2 regions of the Paraneptunicella aestuarii genome follow, and region 1 is predicted to be linked to the other one. Evidence: predicted binding sites of a transcription regulator. Region 1 holds the regulator's gene; the other holds the start of a gene.
The links. The regulator LexA, encoded in region 1, represses DNA repair genes until DNA is damaged. The targets are predictions, from matches to a motif close to TACTGTATNNNNATACAGTA.

Region 1 (7,337 bases):
CAGGATCAGCTTGCTATTGTTATTAACGTTATGTTCGGTACTCATCATTTACCCCTACTTCACAACAGGCGGTGTATCGAAGGTATGATAAGGAGCAGGAGAAGGTATTTCCCATTCCAAGCCTTCCGCACCATCCCAAACCTGTGCAGACACTGGCTCACCTTTCTTACGGCAAGCTTTAATCAACAGAGCAAGGAAAATAAGCTGCGATAAACCAAATGCAAAGCCACCAATACTGATCCACTTATTGAAATCAGCAAACTGCAATGCATAGTCAGGAATACGTCTTGGCATACCCGCTAAACCGATGAAGTGCATTGGGAAGAACAGGACGTTTACAGAGATCAAAGAGCACCAGAAATGCCATTTAGCCAAAGTTTCGTCATACATCTTACCCGTCCACTTAGGTAGCCAGTAGTAAGTCGCCGCCATAATGGAGAAGATAGCGCCTGTTACCAATACATAATGGAAGTGAGCCACTACGAAGTAAGTATCATGGTATTGGAAGTCAACCGGAGTAATCGCCAGCATCAAACCAGAGAAACCACCGATAGTGAACAATACGATGAAGGCCAAGGCAAACATCATTGGCATTTCAAATGAAATCGCGCCGCGCCACATGGTTGCAACCCAGTTGAATACTTTTACGCCCGTTGGGACAGAAATCAACATGGTTGCGATCATGAAGAACATTTCACCGAACAATGGCATACCAGTGGTAAACATGTGGTGAGCCCAAACGATGAATGACAACAATGCAATTGAGGCCGTTGCGTAAACCATTGATGCATAACCAAACAGCTTCTTACGAGAGAACGTAGGAACGATTTGAGAAATAACACCAAAAGCTGGCAAGATCATGATGTACACCTCTGGATGACCGAAGAACCAGAAAATATGCTGGAACATAACCGGGTCACCACCACCAGCAGCGTCAAAGAAGCTGGTTCCGAAGTATTTATCAGTCAATACCATGGTCACTGCGCCGGCTAATACTGGCATTACCGCAATCAACAAGAATGCAGTGATCAACCATGTCCAGACAAACAGTGGCATTTTCATCAATGTCATGCCAGGGGCACGCATGTTGAAAATAGTAACGATAACGTTGATAGCACCCATGATAGAACTCGCACCCATAATATGAACCGAGAACACAAACAGCGCTGTTGAATCATTACTATACGTTGTGGACAAAGGTGCATAGAAAGTCCAACCGAAGTTAGGACCACCACCTTCAAGGAACAAAGAAGCAATCAAAACTGAAAATGCGAATGGCAAGATCCAGAAGCTCCAGTTGTTCATTCGAGGCAAAGCCATATCTGGCGCGCCAATCATTAGTGGCACCATCCAGTTAGCAAGCCCGGTGAAAGCCGGCATTACCGCACCAAAAACCATGATCAGACCATGAACGGTGGTCATCTGGTTAAAGAAGTTTGGTTCTACAATTTGCAAACCCGGTTGGAATAGCTCGGCACGAATAACCATTGCCATTGCGCCGCCAACCAAAAACATGATGAATGCGAACCATAGGTACATAGTACCGATGTCTTTATGGTTCGTAGTATAGAGCCAACGCTTAATACCCGTTGGCGCATGATGATGGTGATCATCGTGATGTAAATCTTCAACTACAGTACTCATTGCCAACCTCTCTTAATTGCCATTAATGACAGCGTTAACGTCTTTCGCTTGAACGGTATCACCAGTGCTGTTACCCCAAGCATTACGTTCATAAGTGATAACTGCAGCCAATTCTTTCAACGACAATTGTTTCGCAAAAGAAGGCATCGCAGTACCCGAAACGCCGTTTACAACAACGTCGATATGTTTTGGCATATCATGCAATGCAATTTGGCTACCTTTAAGAGCAGGGAACACCCCAGGCAAACCTTCACCATTAGGCATATGACAAGCTGCGCATGCTGATTGATAAACCCGTTCACCAACCGACATCAACTCATCCATGCTCATATTCATGGCAAGTAGTTTTTGTTCTTCTTCTTTAGCTTTCTTCTGAATTGCTTCTTGCTCAGAAATCCATGCTTCATATTCAGCAGGCTCTTTAGCAACAACAACGACAGGCATGAAACCATGATCTTTACCGCACAACTCAGCACATTGACCACGATAAATACCTGGTTGGTTTACCTTGGTCCACGCTTCATTAATAAAGCCAGGGTTAGCATCTTTCTTAACCGCGAAGTCAGGAACCCACCATGAATGGATAACATCGTCAGAGGTCATCAAGAAACGAACTTTCTTACCTGTAGGAATAACCAAAGGACGATCAACCTCTAACAGGTAGTTCTCGCCTTTATCGAATTTATTATGAATTTGTTCACGTTGTGTGGCCAACACAGAGTAATACTCTACGTCGTTATCCATATATTTATAATGCCACTTCCACTGAGAACCGGTTACCAGAATCGACACATCAGGAGCTGAAGTGTCTTCCATAGCGATTAGGGTTTTCGCAGCGGGAATCGCCATGAAAATCAAAATCACAAAAGGAGCCACAGTCCATGCAATTTCCACTTTTACACTTTCATGAAAAGTCGCAGGCTTTACACCTAGAGACTTACGATGAAAAATTGTGGAATAAAGCATGACGCCGAATACGGCAACACCGATAAGCGCACATATAATTAAAATGGTCATATGTAAGTCATAGACCTGTGCACTGATGTCTGTCACACCCTCTCTTAGGTTTAACTGGTAAGCATCAGGGTGTGAATCACCCGCAGCCATAACCGGAAAGATAAGCAAGCTGGTTACTGCAGCTAGCAAGGTGGTTATTATTTTATGCACCAGAGCTTTCCTCCATCTATTAAAAAGCAGTCTTAATTAAAAAGCAGTTGCGCTGACCGTCGAAGCCTTCTCAGGTCAAATTTATTCTAATTTGTTAAACAAATTGTTTCGTAATGTAATCAAGGTGTTAATAAATGGCAAGAAATAAACAATTCCGATGCAAAAATTCCCCAACATGAATTTTTTATTACAACACTTGCAGTAACACCACGGTTACTAAACGTCTCCTGCGCTTTTATTTAGTGACTCTTAACAGCGAGGTGAACCTCAAAAAGTGACTAAAAAGCATGCAAAACGATGCCTAAAGCTGCAAGGACGCCAATGGTGAGTATTTTTGGCGCTCAGATCAAGTCTCAAGTTAATATATTGCGCATTTAAAGTGATTAAAATTACAAAAAAGATCCATTTGGAGCAACTTTTAGGCAAATAAGAAGGAGAGCGGCAATAAATGGTGCAAAGAAGAAAATCGCCTTATGCTAAAAATCGACGGCTTCAAAACCCTTTATTTTAGAGGGATATAAAAAACAAAAAAGATTCAACGCTAATTAGCAATGAAAAAATGATGAGTGCGATAGGCGTAAAAGCAAAAGAAAATGGCAAGGATAATGGTGGTTTTTTCAACCTGGGCTTACCGCTCTAAAAATAACAATAAGCCCAGAACAAAAAATGTAAAAAAAGCGTTACATCATAGAATTGTTGCGAACTACACCCACAGCCAAGCCTTCAATTTCGAAAGGTTGAGAAGTTAAATCCACCTTAATAGGGCTGAAATCCGCATTCTCGGCATGCAAGATAACCTGACTACCGTTACGCTCAATACGCTTAACGGTCACATCATCTTCAACTCTCGCCACAACAACCTGACCATTACGCACATCTTTGGTTCGATGCACCGCAAGCAAATCACCATCCATAATGCCGATATCCTTCATACTCTCGCCATAAACGCGCAATAAATAATCGGCATGGGGATGGAAGAAATTAGGATCAACCTGATAGTGAGATTCAATATGCTCTTGCGCCAGAATGGGTTCACCAGCAGCAACTCGTCCAATCAATGGCAAGCCTTCCTCCTCAGCCGGTTCGTCCAATGGCACATTTAATTTAATGCCTCGAGACGTACCTGGTAATACTTCGATTACCCCTTTTCTTGCCAACGCTTTCAAATGCTCTTCTGCCGCATTGGCGGAACGAAAGCCTAACTGTCGTGCTATTTCGGCACGAGTGGGCGGCATTCCAGTGTCTGAAATGGTGTGCTTAATCAGTTCTAATACTTGCTCTTGACGTGGAGTTAGTGGACGCATAAACAGCCTGTTATTCCATACAGTTTTACTGGTAGTATATACAGCAAAAAAAATATTACAAACCTAAAATTTCCCTTTCTTCAGATATGCAACGTAAGAAGTCGTTTTATTGTTAAAGCGATTAAGCATTGTTACAAATCAAGGCATGCCCCAAATTGAGGCAAATTAGGGAAAAAACGCAATCATCATGCTATTATCCCGCCACTTCATAACACAGGTTCTCTTGAATGTTGGATTTCCGAAACATACTGTTAAAAATAATCAAGTACCCGACACGTTGGCTGCTCACATCAAGCTACACGCCGAATGATATAGAAGGCGAGCTGGGGATATCTAAAGATAAGCCGATTATTTACCTGTTAAAAACGCACTCAGCGACGGATCTGATAGCGCTGGAAATGACGACCGAAAGATTGGGCTTACCCAATCCTTTCAAAAAAATCGAGATAGCCGGGCAAGAACACCCTGCAACACTTTTTGTCGAGCGACCTCGTTCACTCTTCAGTAATAAACGCAAAGTGACAGACATTGCTCGTAGCAGCACAGAAATGTTTAAACTGCACCGTGAAGACAAAGATTTAGACATTCAAATTGTCCCGGTTTCCATTTTTTGGGGTCGCGAACCCGGCAAAGCCAGCAAAAGCTGGACAGATCTTCTCACCGATCGCAGTTCCCCAGGCTGGTTCCGTAAATTCTTTATTATCCTGTTCCTCGGACGTGACAATATTGTCGGCTTTAGCCGCGCAGTTTCTTCTCGTGAAATGACCAATCTGAAAGAATCAGATACCGACGAACAACTGGCACACAAACTTATCCGCTTGGCACGCACCCACTTTTTCCGTCGTCAGCAGTCTATCACTGGCCCCAGCATGTTGCAGAGAGCCCAGCTGTTCAACGGTGTATTGGGCGCAGATGCGGTTAAAAATGCCATCAACGACGAAGCCAAAAGCAAAAATATCTCTTTGGAAAAAGCCAAGGAACAAGCGCAAAAATACATTGAAGAGATTGCCGCTGACCGTAATTCCACGGCCATTCGTTTGGCATACCGCTTACTCACCAAAGTCTGGAACAAGATTTATAACGGCATAAATGTCGAACATGCCGAGAAAGTGCGCGAACTTGCGCAAAATGGACATGAAATCATTTATGTTCCCTGCCATCGAAGCCACATGGATTATCTGCTACTAACCTATGTCATCTACAATGAAGGACTAATGACGCCGTACATTGCCGCAGGTATTAATCTTAACTTCTGGCCTATTGGCGGATTATTCCGAAAAGGCGGCGCTTTTTTTATTCGCCGCTCTTTTAAAGGCAACAAACTGTATACAGCAGTGTTCAGAGAATATCTGGAGCAGCTTTTCGCTCGTGGTTACGCAGTGAAATACTATGCTGAAGGCGGCAGAAGCCGCACCGGCAGACTGCTCCCACCTAAAACAGGTATGTTAGCCATGACGGTTCAAGCGCTATTAAAAGGCATTAACCGTCCCATCAGCATAGTGCCTGTTTATATTGGCTATGAGCACGTTATGGAAGTCGGCAGTTACCTTAAAGAACTGAAAGGCAGCACCAAACAGAAAGAATCCTTTTTCCAGATCTTTTCCGCTATTCGCAACCTGAAGAATTATGGTCATGGCTACCTGAATTTTGGGCAACCTATCCATTTGTCTCAATATCTGGATGAAAATGCCCCAAGTTGGCGCGAAGACAGAAGTAAAGCCGAGCAAGGTAAGAAACCAAGCTGGTTAACCCCAACCGTGAATCAACTCGGTGTGGACATACTGGAACGTATCAATAGTGCGTCAGCGATCAACGGAATGACTTTGGCTTCACTATGCTTGTTATGCGCCAAGAAGCACACGCTAGCGAAAGAAGAGTTGCTGTTCAGCATGCAAACACTACTGGATTTGCAACATATGGCTCCGTACAGCATTGATGCTACCGTTCCAGATACCGATGCCTCAGCTCTTTTAGAAAGCACCATGAAACTGGGCAAGTTTACGGTAATTGAAGACAAATTCGGTTCTATCTTCTCGCTGGATCGCCGAGTGGCCATTGCTCTGACTTACTATCGTAATAACATCTTGCATATGTTTGCCATCCCAAGCTTGATTGCGGCTATCGTAATAGGCAAGCGAGGCTGTGACCGTGATGAACTGACTTCGCTGGTTAAGCTACTTTATCCACTCCTGAAACGTGAATTGTTCATGTACAAGAGTGACGAAGAAGCTGCCGAATACACTGAAAGCCTGATTAACAGCATGCTTAAGATTGGCCTGTTAGCGGAACAAGAAGGTAAGCTCGTCGAACCAGAACCAAGGCACAACAACGATGATAAAGGCGATGCCAAGTATACCCTGTGGCTGTTGAACAGGGTTATTCAGGAAACCTTGCAACGATACGCACTGGTACTTAGCCAAATTGAAAATGTCGATCGCATTACTCGCGCCGATTTGGAAAAGAACAGCCAAATGGTTGCTGAGCGTATGTCCATGCTACATGGCATTAGCGCTCCAGAGTTCTACGACAAAAACGTGCTAAACACTTTCATCGCAGCTTCAAGGGATAATGGCATTATTGCCGAAGATGACGACGGTTGGTTAAAACCGAATGATGTCAGTGCAAAACTGCAAAGAGAGATTCTGACTCTGGTATCACCCGGATTCTCACAGCGAGTGAATCAGGTGAGGTATCTGCATGCTGACTAATTGATTGTCACAAGCAAAACAACGAAAGCGCTTTTAAGCTGCCCAATACTGGGCAGCAATCCCTGCAAAAATCACCATGCCCACATAGTTGTTATGCAAGAACGCCTTGAAGCATGGGTCACGCTCTCTATTGCGTATTAACCACTGCTCATAAGCAAACAACATTGCCGAAACAAGCAAAGCAAGCACCACTGGCCAACCCCAGCTAAAATACCATATCAAAATAGCCAGTATGCCTAACGTAGCAAGCTGCAATAGCCCAATAATTAACTTATCATTTTGCCCAAACAGAATAGCTGTGGACTTCACCCCAATCTGCAAATCATCGTCACGATCCACCATGGCGTACATGGTATCGTAAGCTACCGTCCAAAGCAGGTTAGCAACATAAAGCGCCCATCCCCACCAGGGAACCGTACCAGAAACAGCCGTGAAACTCATAGGAATTCCCCAGCTAAAAGCCATTCCCAGCACAAACTGTGGCATATATGTGTAGCGCTTCATAAAGGGGTAA
Region 2 (7,337 bases), 200 kb from region 1:
ACACACTCTAGTATAAACCTTAAATTGTTACTCGCAATCAGCGGCGTTTTTGAGCTGTGCTCTTTTATTTGTGCTCGCTTTATGAAAACCAGTCTCAATATTATCTTCCTATTCTATTAAACATCTCTAGCGATAACACTATGAAAGATATCGGGGTTTTTGAGGCAGATCATTTTTGCCACTGCTTTCACTGATTGCTTGCGGAATTTACCAGCCTTGTTCCGAGAAATAAACACGCCTTGCGTGTCACTCAAGCATGTAACTTTTATGCAATCTAATTGTCATTCCATTGTCGTGTTTCTGTAACAGGCAGTTCATAAGGGTATTTTAGTATGCATGTATGTTAGAAAAGGGTGCGTACAAAATGAACCTGATAACCCGATATGACACTCAACTATTCTATTGGTTGTTTGGCAAGATGACAGACCGCAGCGGTACTTGGGTCAGGCTGATTTCCAAAACTGGCGACGGATATCTTTATTTGGTGCTCGCGCTATTACTATGGGCGTTTGAGCCCGGTAAAGGCACACTTTTTCTTTACACTGGTTTACTGGCTTATTCCATGGAATTGCCGGTTTTCGTTATCTTGAAAAAGTTGTTTAAGCGCCAACGTCCTTGCGACATCTTCAAGAATTTCAACGCCTACGTAGAGCCGTCCGATAAGTTCAGTTTGCCTTCGGGGCATACAACGGCAGCATTTTTAATGGCCTCGTTACTTGCGCATTTCTATCCCTTTGCTGCCCCTCTTGTTTATTTATGGGCTTCGACAGTGGGCTTATCCAGAGTGTTATTGGGTGTGCATTACCCAACCGATATTCTGGCAGGTGCCTTTTTAGGCTTCTTCATTTCTGAACTGAGTATTCAAATTCTGGTGTAGGCGTTTTTATATAGGCGAAAAAATGATGAAGATTCTTTACGGCGTTCAAGGCACTGGAAATGGGCACATTACTCGCGCTCGAGTGATGGCGAGAGCATTTGCTAACAATCCTGAGATTCAGGTGGATTACCTGTTTTCCGGTCGTGATGCAGACAAGTATTTCGACATGGAAATCTTTGGTGATTACCAAACTCGACGCGGTTTAACCTTTGTTCATTCTAACGGGTCGATCAGTAAATGGTTGACGGTAAAGTCTAATCGTCCTGGTGAGTTTATTCGTGATGTGAAGGCGTTGGATTTGGCTGGTTACGATTTAGTGATAAATGATTTTGAACCTATTTCTGCCTGGGCTTCGCGTCGTCAGAATGTGCCTTCCATTTCTATCAGCCACCAAGCTGCATTTATGCATAAAGTGCCGAAAAGAGGGCAGAAGTTTTTAGATCGTCTTATCACTCAATATTTTGCTCCAACCCAGATTCAATTAGGTGTTCACTGGTATCACTTTGGTCACAATATCATGCCGCCGTTTATTGAAGATGAGTTTCAAAACAGCGAAGCTGGGCAGCACTTTCTAGTCTATTTACCCTTTGAGCATTTAGATTGCATTCGTGAGTTACTGGAAAGCTTAAGTGAGCAAACTTTCGAGGTGTATCACCCTGATGTGGAAGTGGAAACCGATGAGGGCAACTTGAAATGGCGTCGTCCTGGCAAGGATCGATTCCATGAATCTCTACAACACTGTGCTGGTGTTATCGCTAATGGTGGCTTTGAGTTATCTAGTGAGTGCTTACAACTTGGAAAGAAGCTGCTAATCAAGCCTTTGCATGGGCAATTTGAGCAGTTGTCTAACGCGCTTACCCTGGAAACATTAGAGTTGTGCAGCACGATGGATTTTCTGGATGTTGATGCTGTTGAAAAATGGATATCCAAGCCAGAAGGCGAGCCTGTTGAGTTTCCTAAAGACCCCAAAGTATTGGTGGATTGGATATTGTCGCGGCAATGGAATGATACTCAGTCGGTATGCGAGCAGTTGTGGAAACAGGTGAAGTTTCCGGAGAAAGTTCGCCGTAAATTAGTGAAGCTTACATCAGCACCGGTCTAACGAAATCCTTGCATACGGTTATGCGTCTCTATTTAAGAGCGGTTGAACTCATTTTCAGTTCTTGTTATCTACCATTTCAGTCTTCGTACTGATAAGCTCCTGATCCCGCTTTTTTACTCTATATTTATGGTTTCTTTCCCTGCGTTTCATGTTGGGAAGATTGGGTTTATTCATCCTCAAAATGGTAGTTGGTTATGGAACAGGAAATTTATCAATTTAACGATTTTGCACCTAAGCAGTTGTATAAGGTATTGCAGCTCCGAAGCGCGGTGTTTGTGGTTGAACAAACCTGTTACTACCAGGATATGGATGATTTGGATACGCTACCGGAAACACGCCATTTTATGTTGATGGATGGTAATGAGTTAGCTGGATATTCCCGTATATTGGCGCCAGGAGCGTCTTATTCGGGTTATAGCAGTATCGGGCGAATTCTCACCTCAGATAAGCATCGAGGGCAGGGATTGGGGCATGACGTGGTTAGCAATTCCATTCAAATCTGTAAGCAACTTTGGCCTGACTACAACATTAAGATTGGCGCACAGTCTCACTTGCAGGAATTTTATGGGGCGCACGGCTTTAAGGCGATAGGAGAGGAGTATATTGAGGATGGTATTCCTCATATTCATATGGTGAGAGATGGACAAGGTTGAAAAAGTTGGAATTTCTGGTGCATTACTGGCAATTGTCTGGTTGTTGTTGGGGAACCTGTTTGGTGTCGGTGCTGATGCTATCGTAAAGTGGTTTTCAGACACCGCGGGCATTTATCAATACGTATTTATCCGGCAAATAATCATTATTGTCTTTTTGCTGCCTATCTTTTTGCGTCAGCCGTTTTCTCGCCGGCGTTTGGAAACACCAAAGATTTATTTGTTTCGAGGTTTGCTAACGGTGGTTGGTAGCGCTTGTGTGGTTGTTGCCTTAACCAGTTTGCCTTTGGCGACCGCTCATGTGGTTTTTTATGCAGCGCCAGTGTTTACGCTAATTTTAGCGACCCTGTGGATGAGAGAGCCTATCTATCGGCATAGGGTGATTAACGTTTTCTTGTGCTTTTTAGGGGTGATTGTTGCGCTGAAACCCGATGATTTTGGCTGGGGAGCCATTGCCGGGCTTATCGCTGCATTGTGCATTGCTGTCTATAACTTATCAGCGAGATTAGTTCCTACTCACTCATCGTCGATCACCGTTCTTTTCTGGAGTACGCTGTTCTCAATGCCCTTTTTAGGCATTGGTGCATTATTTGATTGGCGAGACATGTCGATGGACTTGCTGTATCTGGGCGTAGGAAGTGCCTTGGGCATAGGAATTTATCAGATTTGTTGTGTTTTTGCTTATCGCCATGCCGACGCAGGAGCCGTGACTATCGCAGAATATTCAGGTTTAGTCTTTGCCGCGCTAATGGGTTGGTTGATATTCCATGAAATTATTGGTTGGCGCACGTTACTGGGGATTAGTTTGATAGTGTTACCGATTTTGTGGCAGTCACGTAAAGAGCACAAACTTTCTATTTTAAAGCTGGAGCAGGAAGGTTGACGAAATCACTTGAAGGGTGAGGAAACGTTTCCCGTTAATAGAGTGTATAAATAACCAGTATTTAAAGGTATAATCCGGGCAATTTTCAGATAAAAACCAGATAAAAGACATATTGCCCATGGATGTATCCCACTTACTGGATAACCTGAACGACAAGCAGCGTGACGCTGTGACCGCCCCTGCTTCCGACCTGCTCATTTTGGCGGGAGCTGGAAGCGGTAAAACCCGGGTGCTAGTACATCGTATTGCATGGCTGGTTCAGGTTGAAGCCATTTCTCCCCGTAACATTCTGGCTGTTACGTTTACCAACAAAGCTGCCCGTGAAATGCGCGGGCGTGTTGAGCATTTGTTGGGCATTCCTTTACAGCATATGTGGATGGGCACCTTCCACGGTTTAGCGCATCGTCTTTTACGCAGTCATTATCAGGATGCGGGCTTACCTGAGCATTTCCAGATACTGGACTCTGACGATCAATATCGCTTAATTCGACGCGTGCTTAAGTCTTTGAATCTGGATGAAAAGCTTTGGCAACCCAAGCAAATTCAATGGTTTATTAATGCTAATAAAGACGAAGGATTACGCCCCAAGCATGTTGATGTGGGGGATAATCCCGAACGTAAACGTATGCGCGATATTTATCAGGCATATCAGGACGCTTGTGATTTGTCGGGGTTAGTGGATTTTGCTGAATTATTGCTGCGTGCTTATGAGCTTTGGTTAAATAATCCGCATATTTTGGCGCATTACCAACAGCGTTTTAGAACGATTCTGGTCGACGAATTTCAAGACACTAACAACATTCAATACGCCTGGTTACGTTTGTTATGCTGCGACAGCAACAATATGATGATTGTCGGCGACGATGATCAATCCATTTACGGTTGGCGTGGCGCAAACGTCGAAAACATACATCATTTTTTGCGTGATTTTCCCAAGGCTCAAACGGTTCGATTAGAGCAGAATTATCGCTCTACCGGCAATATCCTGAATGCCGCGAATGCGGTGATCGATAACAACTCAGGCAGACTTGGCAAGAATCTGTGGACTGAGTCTGGTGATGGTGAGTTGATCCGTTTGTACGCCGGTTTTAACGAAGTCGATGAAGCGCGTTTCGTTGTAGGGCAAATCGAGTCCTGGATTGACAAAGGTGGCTCGCCGGATGAGAACGCCATTTTGTATCGTAATAATGCTCAATCACGGGTATTAGAAGAGGCTTTGTTACATGCAGGGTTGCCTTACCGTATTTATGGCGGCGTGCGCTTTTTTGAGCGTCAGGAAATCAAAGACGCACTAGGCTACATGCGTATGGTTAATAATCCTTTGGATGACGCAGCTTTTGAGCGCATTATTAATGTGCCAGCCAGAGGTTTAGGTGATAAGACTGTAGCGCAAATACGTGAAGCCGCGCGGGCAACGCAGAAGTCGCTATGGCAAGCCAGTATGTTAATGCTGCAAGAAAAACGCTTAACGGGAAGAGCGACCAATGCATTACAAAGCTTTGTGGATTTGATCCTGTCTTTAGAGCAAGCCGTTGGTGGTGCAAGCTTGCAGGAACAAGCGAAAGTTATTATGCAGAAATCGGGAATTTTAGCCATGTATCAGTCTGAGAAGGGCGAAAAAGGCGAAACCCGGGTTGAGAACTTGCAAGAACTTGTCACCGCTTGTGAGCAGTTTGTTCAGGCCGAGGAAGATGAAAATATGACGCCATTGGCGGCTTTCCTGGCTCAGGCTTCGTTAGATGCGGGAGAAACTCAGGCTGATACTCATGAGTCGGCAGTGCAATTAATGACGATCCACTCTGCTAAAGGATTGGAGTTTCCACAGGTATTTTTGACTGGCGTGGAAGAAGGTATGTTCCCCAGTATGCAAAGTGCCGAGGATATTGGGCGATTGGAAGAAGAGCGTCGTTTGTGCTACGTTGGAATGACACGTGCGATGCAAAGGTTGTTTATTACTTATGCCGAGAACCGTCGCTTGTATGGGCAAGATAAATATCACACACCTTCACGTTTTATTCGTGAAATGCCGGCAAAATGTTTAGAAGAAGTGCGCCTGCGCTCAACGGTTTCCAGACCTGTACAGAAAAGTTACAGTAACATGGCATCCCATGAAGCGTTTGAATCGACAGGTTTTAGTTTGGGTGAGCGTGTCAGGCATCCTAAATTTGATGAAGGCGTGGTATTGAACTATGAAGGCAGTGGTGAAAACGCACGAGTTCAGGTGAATTTTGAAAATCATGGGACAAAGTGGCTGTTTTTAGGCTATACCACTTTGACTAAAGTCTAATTAAAAAGACGTAGTTTCTGCGTCATAATCGGGTCTATTTTTCCTCGAAACAAACACTATGCACGAATCAAAGCGCAAAGTTCTGGTGATTGAAGATTCCATTACCAGTATGAAGGTCATCAAGCATCTGCTTAAAGGCGCAGATCTTGAGCCTATTGGTGCTGCGAGCTTAAGGGAAGCCAGAGAGGTATTATCTCGCTCGGGGTCTGATGAGTATTTGTGTGCAGTCGTTGATTACTGCTTGCCTGATGCACCTGAAGGTGAAGCTATCGATTTCTCTATTGAGTATAATGTTCCCACCATTGTTATTACTGGCAGACTGGATGAAGTCACGCGCACTAATGTTTTGGCAAAGGATGTTGTTGATTATATTCCCAAAGAAAACGCTCAGGTTTATGAATATCTGGTGCGTTTGGTGCAGAGACTGGATAAAAACCGGGAAATCGGTGTGCTGGTGGTTGATGATTCAAGATTGAGTCGCACCATGATTTCGTCTTTGTTGAAACGCCATAATTTCAATACCTATGAAGCCGAAGACGGAGAAGAAGGCTTAGCGGCTTTGCGTCAGTATAAAAACATCAAATTGGTGATTACCGACGAAAATATGCCGAACATGACGGGATTAGAAATGGTGGCTGAAATTCGGCGTACTATATCTAAAGATGATTTGGCGATTATTGGTTTGTCCGGGAAGGGTAGTTCGGCGCTATCTGCGCGCTTTATCAAAAGTGGAGCAAATGACTACCTGAACAAGCCTTACTGCCATGAAGAATTCTTTTGTCGGGTAATGCAGAACATCGAATATGTCGAAAGTATTGAGGCCATTCGTAGAGCGTCGAATACCGATTATTTAACGGGGCTGCCGAATCGACGTCACTTCTTTACTCGCATTCAGGCAAACCTTCGAATCGCCCCGGGAAATGTCATTCTAGGTATTGTTGATGTTGATCAGGTGAAGTGGATTAACAAGCAATACGGTTATGAAGCGGGTGATAATGTCTTAAAATCCATCGCCAAGCTAATAGAGAAATATTTCACCGATTGTCATATATCGCGTTTTGGTGGTGAAGAGTTTTGTATTTATTCTTCCGGGCAAGATACGGAGAACCTGCTGGAACAATACCGCACTTTTTGCATGGAAGTGGCGCAAAGCAAAATTGATGTTGGCGGTCAGTTTGTGGGGTTTGCTGTTAATGTTGGCATCAGTGGGCACTTTAACGGCGATATTAAAGAAACCCTGCACTTTGCTGACACCAACCTGCAAAAAGCAAAAGAAAAAGGCGATAACCAGATCGTTTATTCCTGACTTTGTTTCTTTGCTTTTCTATTTCTTCGATAGTGTTTTAGCGAGTCCCAGGTATAAATCGCCAACCCCAACCAAACAAATGCGAAGGTGACTAATCGCGCTTGGTCTAATGGTTCCCCATAGAGTATTACTGCTAATGCAAACATCATACTGGGAGCCAAATATTGGAAAAATCCCAAAGTAGAATATTGAATGCGTTTGGCTGCGGCATTGAAGCAGATCAGCGGTATGG

Region 2: the regulator LexA is predicted to act here: its motif matches at 3,553-3,572, upstream of uvrD (DNA helicase II).

The regions. Positions count from the first base shown of each region.
Region 1 covers NZ_CP074570.1:78,192-85,528, reverse strand. Annotated here, with positions in the region: gene KIH87_RS00370 (cytochrome c oxidase assembly protein) at 1-45, opposite strand, end outside; gene ctaD (cytochrome c oxidase subunit I) at 55-1,644, opposite strand; gene coxB (cytochrome c oxidase subunit II) at 1,657-2,751, opposite strand; gene lexA (transcriptional repressor LexA) at 3,492-4,115, opposite strand; gene plsB (glycerol-3-phosphate 1-O-acyltransferase PlsB) at 4,343-6,823, shown strand; gene ubiA (4-hydroxybenzoate octaprenyltransferase) at 6,857-7,337, opposite strand, start outside.
Region 2 covers NZ_CP074570.1:274,171-281,507, forward strand. Annotated here, with positions in the region: gene KIH87_RS01190 (phosphatase PAP2 family protein) at 365-877, shown strand; gene KIH87_RS01195 (MJ1255/VC2487 family glycosyltransferase) at 903-1,979, shown strand; gene KIH87_RS01200 (GNAT family N-acetyltransferase) at 2,174-2,632, shown strand; gene KIH87_RS01205 (DMT family transporter) at 2,619-3,512, shown strand; gene uvrD (DNA helicase II) at 3,631-5,799, shown strand; gene KIH87_RS01215 (response regulator) at 5,858-7,105, shown strand; gene rarD (EamA family transporter RarD) at 7,096-7,337, opposite strand, start outside.